DNA from 2 places in the Streptomyces sp. NPDC048370 genome. Region 2 is predicted to be linked to the other one. Evidence: predicted binding sites of a transcription regulator. Region 2 holds the regulator's gene; the other holds the start of a gene.

Region 1 (3,312 bases), on a different contig from region 2:
ATCGAGGCGGCGTTCTCCAGCGCGGAGCGCGTCACCTTCACCGGGTCGATGACGCCGGCCTTGACCAGGTCGCCGTACTCGCCGGTGGCGGCGTTGAAGCCCTGGCCCTTGTCGAGCTCGGCGACCTTCGAGGTGATGACGTAGCCCTCGAGGCCGGCGTTCTCGGCGATCCAGCGCAGCGGCTCGACGGCGGCGCGGCGGACGACCGCGACACCCGTGGCCTCGTCGCCGGTCTTGCCGAGGTTGCCCTCGAGGACCTTGACGGCGTGGACCAGAGCGGAGCCACCACCGGAGACGATGCCCTCCTCGACCGCGGCGCGGGTCGCGGAGATGGCGTCCTCCAGACGGTGCTTCTTCTCCTTCAGCTCCACCTCGGTGGCGGCGCCGACCTTGATCACGCACACGCCGCCGGCCAGCTTCGCGAGGCGCTCCTGGAGCTTCTCGCGGTCCCAGTCGGAGTCGGTGGACTCGATCTCGGCCTTGATCTGGTTGACGCGACCCGCGACGTCCTCGGAGTTGCCGCCACCGTCGACGATGGTGGTGTCGTCCTTGGTGATCGTCACGCGGCGGGCGGTGCCCAGCACGTCCAGACCGGCCTGGTCGAGCTTGAGGCCGACCTCCTCGGCGATGACGGTGGCACCGGTGAGGGTGGCCATGTCGCCGAGCATCGCCTTGCGGCGGTCGCCGAAGCCCGGGGCCTTGACGGCCACGGCGTTGAAGGTGCCACGGATCTTGTTGACGACCAGGGTCGACAGGGCCTCGCCCTCGACGTCCTCGGCGATGATCAGCAGCGGCTTGGAGGAGCCGGCCTGGATGACCTTCTCGAGGAGCGGCAGCAGGTCCTGGATCGAGGAGATCTTGCCCTGGTTGATCAGGATGTACGGGTCGTCGAGGACGGCCTCCATACGCTCCTGGTCGGTCACCATGTACGGGGACAGGTAGCCCTTGTCGAAGGCCATGCCCTCGGTGAAGTCGAGCTCCAGGCCGAAGGTGTTGGACTCCTCGACGGTGATGACACCGTCCTTGCCGACCTTGTCCATCGCCTCGGCGATGAGCTCGCCGACCTGCTGGTCCTGCGCGGAGAGCGCGGCCACGGCGGCGATGTCGGACTTGTCCTCGATCGGACGGGCGGTCGCGAGCAGCTCGTCGGAGACGGCCTTGACCGCGGCGTCGATGCCCTTCTTCAGGGCGGCCGGGGAGGCACCGGCGGCGACGTTCTTCAGACCCTCGCGGACGAGCGCCTGGGCGAGCACGGTGGCGGTGGTGGTGCCGTCACCCGCGATGTCGTTGGTCTTGGTCGCCACCTCCTTCACCAGCTGGGCACCGAGGTTCTCGTACGGGTCCTCGATCTCGACCTCGCGGGCGATCGTGACACCGTCGTTGGTGATGGTGGGGGCGCCGAACTTCTTGTCGATGACGACGTTGCGGCCCTTGGGGCCGATCGTCACCTTCACCGTGTCGGCAAGCTTGTTGACGCCGCGCTCAAGGGCGCGACGGGCGTCCTCGTCGAACTTCAGGATCTTCGCCATGGGAGCGATTCAGCCCTCTCGGAATTCGTGGTGAAACTGGTGAAACGAACTGCGCCCCGGACGCCCGGTGCGGGGTCAGGGGCGCAGCTCAAAGCATCTGCTTCAGGTACTTCGGTGAACTACTTCTCGATGATCGCGAGCACGTCGCGAGCCGAGAGGACGAGGAACTCCTCGCCGTTGTACTTCACCTCGGTGCCGCCGTACTTGCTGTACAGCACGACATCGCCGACCTGAACGTCGAGCGGAAGACGCTCGCCGTTCTCGAAGCGACCCGGGCCCACGGCGAGGACGGCGCCCTCCTGGGGCTTCTCCTTCGCGGTGTCCGGGATGACCAGGCCAGAGGCGGTGGTCTGCTCGGCGTCGAGCGGCTGGACCACGATGCGGTCCTCGAGCGGCTTGATGGCAACCTTGGAGCTGGTGGTCGTCACGATCCGACCTCCCCCTTCGGAGATCTCACGGGGCTAACTGTCTGAGGTGGCGACCAGGTGGATCCGTCGTCGCGGGTGCCGGACCTGCCCGTCGCTGTGTTGGCACTCTCCAGTGGGGAGTGCCAGACCCGAGACTATGACTGCGATTAGCACTCGGTCAAGCGGAGTGCCAATTCAGTGCCGCGTGGCGATTCGGTCCCGGTACGGGCAACGGCGCGACGGAGCCGATCGTTCCGTACGGGTGGGGCCCCGCCGCCGCCCTCGGAGACGCCCCGCCGTCCCCAGGGCCGCCGTCCCCGGGGCCGCCGCCCTCAGGGACGCCCCGCCGTTCCCGCGGTCGCCCTGCCGTCGTCAAGCCGAGCGAGCCCGTGGAACACCCGGACCGCCGTCCTCGAGAGCGCCCCGTCCCCCGCCCCCGCCTCCCCCACCTGCCGCGCCGCCTTCCGTCCGAGACGCTCGATCGGATCGACGGACGAGGCGCACCCCGTCACGCCCATGAGCGCGCCGGCCAGCACGAGACCGGCCGCCAGCCGGCGCGCGCGTCTCACACGTAGTCCTCGAGCTTCGCGACCGCGTACCCCTTGGCCGTGATCGTCTTCATCACCCGGCGGATCATGTCCGGCATCGAGCCCTTCCAGTCCTCCTTGCCCCGGAAGTGCGTGAGCACGATGTCGCCGGGGTGCAGGTCCCGGTCCCACTCGCGCCACTCCATCCGGTCGGGGAACGCCTCCGAGGCCCACAGCGGAACGGCCTTCACCCCGCACGTCTTCGCCGCGCGCAGCGTGTCCTCGTTGTAGTTCCCGTACGGCGGCCGGAAGAGCGGGGGCCGCTTCCCGTACCGCTTCTCGATGGTGTCCTGCATCCCGCAGATCTCGCGCTTCTGCGCGCCGTACGAGAGCCCGGGCATGTAGCGGTGGTTGAGGGTGTGGTTGTGCAGGGAGACGCCGGCGGCCTGCATCTTCTTGAAGTAGCCGTAGTCCTCCTTGACGAGGTAGTCGCTGAGGAAGGCGCTGTACGGGATCCTCAGATCGCTCATCATCCGGATCAGCTCCGGGTCCTTCTCCGCGCCGTCGTCGATCGTCAGGAAGACGATCTTCTCCTTGGTCGGCACGGTGGTGAAGACCGGCGGCAGCCCCTCGCCGTCCGTCTCGAAGCCCTTGCGGGTGGTGATCTTCGGCTTCACGGCGGGTGGGGCGGGAGCCTCGAGGGGAGGCCGATCCAGGCCCCACTTCTTGGCGGCGGCGGCCCGGGCGACGCGCCGCTCACGGACCTTCTCCACGTACGCGTCGAGGGCGGCGGCCGCGCCCCCCGCCTGCTGCTGACCGGCGGCGGGGCGCGCGGGGCCCTTGTGCCCG
Region 2 (3,312 bases):
GCGGCATCCGCGCTGCGGACACCGCCCTTGCCTACGCACTCCGGGGGCCTCCCGGGGCCGCCCTACCGCCCGTTGAAGGCGTCCTTCAAGCGCGAGAACAGCCCCTGCTGCCCCGGCTGGAACTGGCCCGTCGGCCGCTCCTCGCCACGCAGCTTGGCCAGTTCGCGCATCAGGCGCTCCTGCTCGGGGTCGAGCTTCGTCGGCGTCGTCACCTCGACGTGGACGATCAGGTCGCCGCGTCCGCCGCCGCGCAGGTGCGTGATGCCGCGCCCGTGCAGCGGGATCGACTGGCCGGACTGGGTGCCCGGCCGGATGTCGACCTCCTCGAGCCCGTCGAGCGTCTGCAGCGGCACCTTCGTGCCGAGCGCGCCCGCCGTCATCGGGATGGTGACCGTGCAGTGCAGGTCGTCGCCGCGCCGCTGGAAGACCTCGTGGGGGACCTCGTGGATCTCCACGTACAGGTCACCCGCCGGGCCGCCGCCCGGGCCGACCTCGCCCTCGCCGGCCAGCTGGATGCGCGTGCCGTTGTCGACACCGGCCGGGATCTTCACGGTCAGCGTGCGCCGCGAGCGGACCCGGCCGTCGCCCGCGCACTCGGGGCACGGGGTCGGGACGACGGTGCCGAAGCCCTGGCACTGGGGGCAGGGGCGGGAGGTCATGACCTGGCCCAGGAAGGACCGGGTGACCTGCGAGACCTCACCGCGACCGCGACACATGTCACAGGTCTGGGCGGAGGTGCCGGGCGCCGCGCCCTCACCGGAACACGTCGTACAGACGACGGCCGTGTCGACCTGGATGTCCTTCGTCGTACCGAAGGCCGCCTCGTTGAGGTCGATCTCCAGCCGGATCATCGCGTCCTGGCCGCGCCGGGTGCGCGAGCGCGGCCCGCGCTGCGACGCCGTACCGAAGAACGCGTCCATGATGTCCGAGAAGTTCCCGAAGCCGCCCTGGCCGAAGCCGCCCGCGCCACCGGCGCCGCCGGAAGCGGACAGCGGGTCGCCGCCGAGGTCGTAGACCTGCTTCTTCTGCGGGTCCGACAACACCTCGTACGCGGCGTTGATCTCCTTGAACCGCTCCTGCGTCTTCGGATCGGGATTCACATCCGGGTGCAGCTCGCGCGCGAGCCGCCGGAATGCCTTCTTGATCTCGTCCTGGGACGCGTCGCGGCGCACGCCGAGTACGGCGTAGTAGTCCGTGGCCACTTACGACTCCGCCAGGATCTGTCCGACGTAACGTGCCACTGCGCGTACCGCTCCCATCGTTCCGGGGTAGTCCATGCGGGTCGGTCCGACCACGCCGAGTTTGGCGACTGCCTCGTCGCCCGAACCGTAGCCGACCGCGACGACGGACGTGGAGGTGAGGCCCTCATGGGCGTTCTCGTGCCCGATCCGTACGGTCATGCCCGAGTCCTTGGCCTCGCCGAGCAGTTTGAGGAGCACGACCTGCTCCTCAAGGGCTTCGAGCACAGGCCTGATCGTGAGGGGGAAGTCATGGCCGAAGCGGGTCAGATTGGCGGTACCGCCGATCATCAGCCGCTCCTCGTGCTCTTCCACCAGCGTTTCGAGCAGGGTCGCGAGCACCGTCGAGACCGTGCCGCGGTCCTCCGTCTCCTCGAAGGACTCCGGGAGATCCTGCACCAGTTGCGGCACGTCCGCGAAACGGCGGCCGACGACCCGGCTGTTGAGCCGGGCACGCAGGTCGGCCAGCGAGGTCTCGCCGAACGGCGCGGGGCAGTCGATGACGCGCTGCTCGACGCGGCCGGTGTCCGTGATGAGCACGAGCATCAGCCGGGCGGGCGCCAGCGAGAGCAGCTCCACGTGCCGGACCGTCGAGCGGGTCAGCGACGGGTACTGCACGACGGCGACCTGGCGGGTCAGCTGCGCGAGCAGCCGGACCGTGCGCCCGACGACGTCGTCGAGGTCGACGGCTCCGTCGAGGAAGTTGTGGATCGCGCGCCGCTCGGGCGTCGACAGCGGCTTGACGCCGGCGAGCCGGTCGACGAAGAGGCGGTACCCCTTGTCGGTCGGGATGCGTCCGGCGCTGGTGTGGGGCTGGGCGATGTAGCCCTCGTCCTCCAGGACGGCCATGTCGTTGCGCACGGTGGCGGGCGAGACGCCGAGCTTGTGGCGCTCCGTGAGCGCCTTGGAGCCGACCGGCTCCTCCGTCCCGACATAGTCCTGGACGATGGCGCGCAGCACCTCGAGTCTGCGTTCGCTGAGCATCGCGCACACCTCCAGCTGTCGTATCGGTTGCTTCGGTTGCTCCGCTTTTGGCACTCGCCCTGCCCGAGTGCCAGGAATCCCCCGGCCAGTGTACGGCGGCGGGCATCGCTCCTGGCAAGGAGGCCGCGTCGGAGGTCGCGTCGTGCGTCGGGTCGGACATCGCGCCGGACGTCGCCGGACGTCGCGTCGTTGCGGATAGCGTCGCGGCATGGACGTCGGTTGGGAAGAGTTCGGCTGGGAGCGGCTCGCGGACGGGGTGGGCAGGCGCCGCCTGCCGATCTGGGACGCCACGGTGGGCCTGGTGGTGGGCGAAGAGGCGGTACTGCTGTACGACACGGGCTCCACGCTCCGGGAGGGAACGGAGCTACGGACCCAGATCGAGGCGCTGACGGGCGGCCGAAGAGTGACGCACATCGCACTGAGCCACCCGCACTTCGATCATGTTCTGGGCACGGCGGCGTTCGCGGGGGCGGAGGTGTACGGGGCGGTGGGCGTGGACGCGCTGCTGCGCCGGGAGGGGAGCGAGCTGATGGTGGACGCGGTACGGCAAGGGGTGGACGCGTTCGCTGCGGCGGAGGCGGTGGACGTCCTGGTGGCGCCGCACCACGTGGTCTCCGGGGAGTGGACGCTGGACCTGGGCGGCCGGCAGGTGCTGCTGGCGAACGTGGGCCCGGGCCACACGGCCCACGACCTGGCTCTGCTGATCCCCGGCGGGCGGGAGATCGTCTTCTGCGGCGACCTGGTGGAGGAGTCGGGGGAGCCGCAGGCGGGCCCGGACGCGATCACCTCGCGCTGGCCGGACGCGCTGGACCGGCTGCTGCGGCTGGGCGGGGAGGACGCGGTGTACGTACCGGGCCACGGGGCGACGGTGGACGCCACGTTCGTACGGCACCAACGCGAGGAACTGGCACGCCGCTTCTCCGTCGCATAACGTCGCGCAAATGCGCAGCTACAACCCGGACATGACACCGCCCTGGAAGCGCTCCGCGCCCGTGCCGGAGGTACCGGCGGACGTGGACCTCGTGGTGGAGGAGGTCTCGACGGGCTTCTGCGGGGCGGTGATCCGCTGCGAGGCGGGCACGGTGACGCT

Evidence for each region. The regulator HrcA, encoded in region 2, represses chaperone genes, less so after heat shock. The targets are predictions, from matches to a motif close to TTNGCACTCNGNNNNNCNGAGTGCNAA.
Region 1: the regulator HrcA is predicted to act here: its motif matches at 2,104-2,130, upstream of groES (co-chaperone GroES).

What each region holds. Positions count from the first base shown of each region.
Region 1 is NZ_JBICYI010000021.1:120,200-123,511, reverse strand. It holds gene groL (chaperonin GroEL) at 1-1,529, opposite strand, end outside; gene groES (co-chaperone GroES) at 1,649-1,957, opposite strand; partial or broken gene ACGFYP_RS32820 (polysaccharide deacetylase family protein) at 2,383-2,505, opposite strand; gene ACGFYP_RS32815 (polysaccharide deacetylase family protein) at 2,502-3,312, opposite strand, start outside.
Region 2 is NZ_JBICYI010000004.1:381,402-384,713, forward strand. It holds gene dnaJ (molecular chaperone DnaJ) at 63-1,202, opposite strand; gene hrcA (heat-inducible transcriptional repressor HrcA) at 1,203-2,222, opposite strand; gene ACGFYP_RS12590 (MBL fold metallo-hydrolase) at 2,431-3,153, shown strand; gene ACGFYP_RS12595 (DUF3097 domain-containing protein) at 3,164-3,312, shown strand, end outside.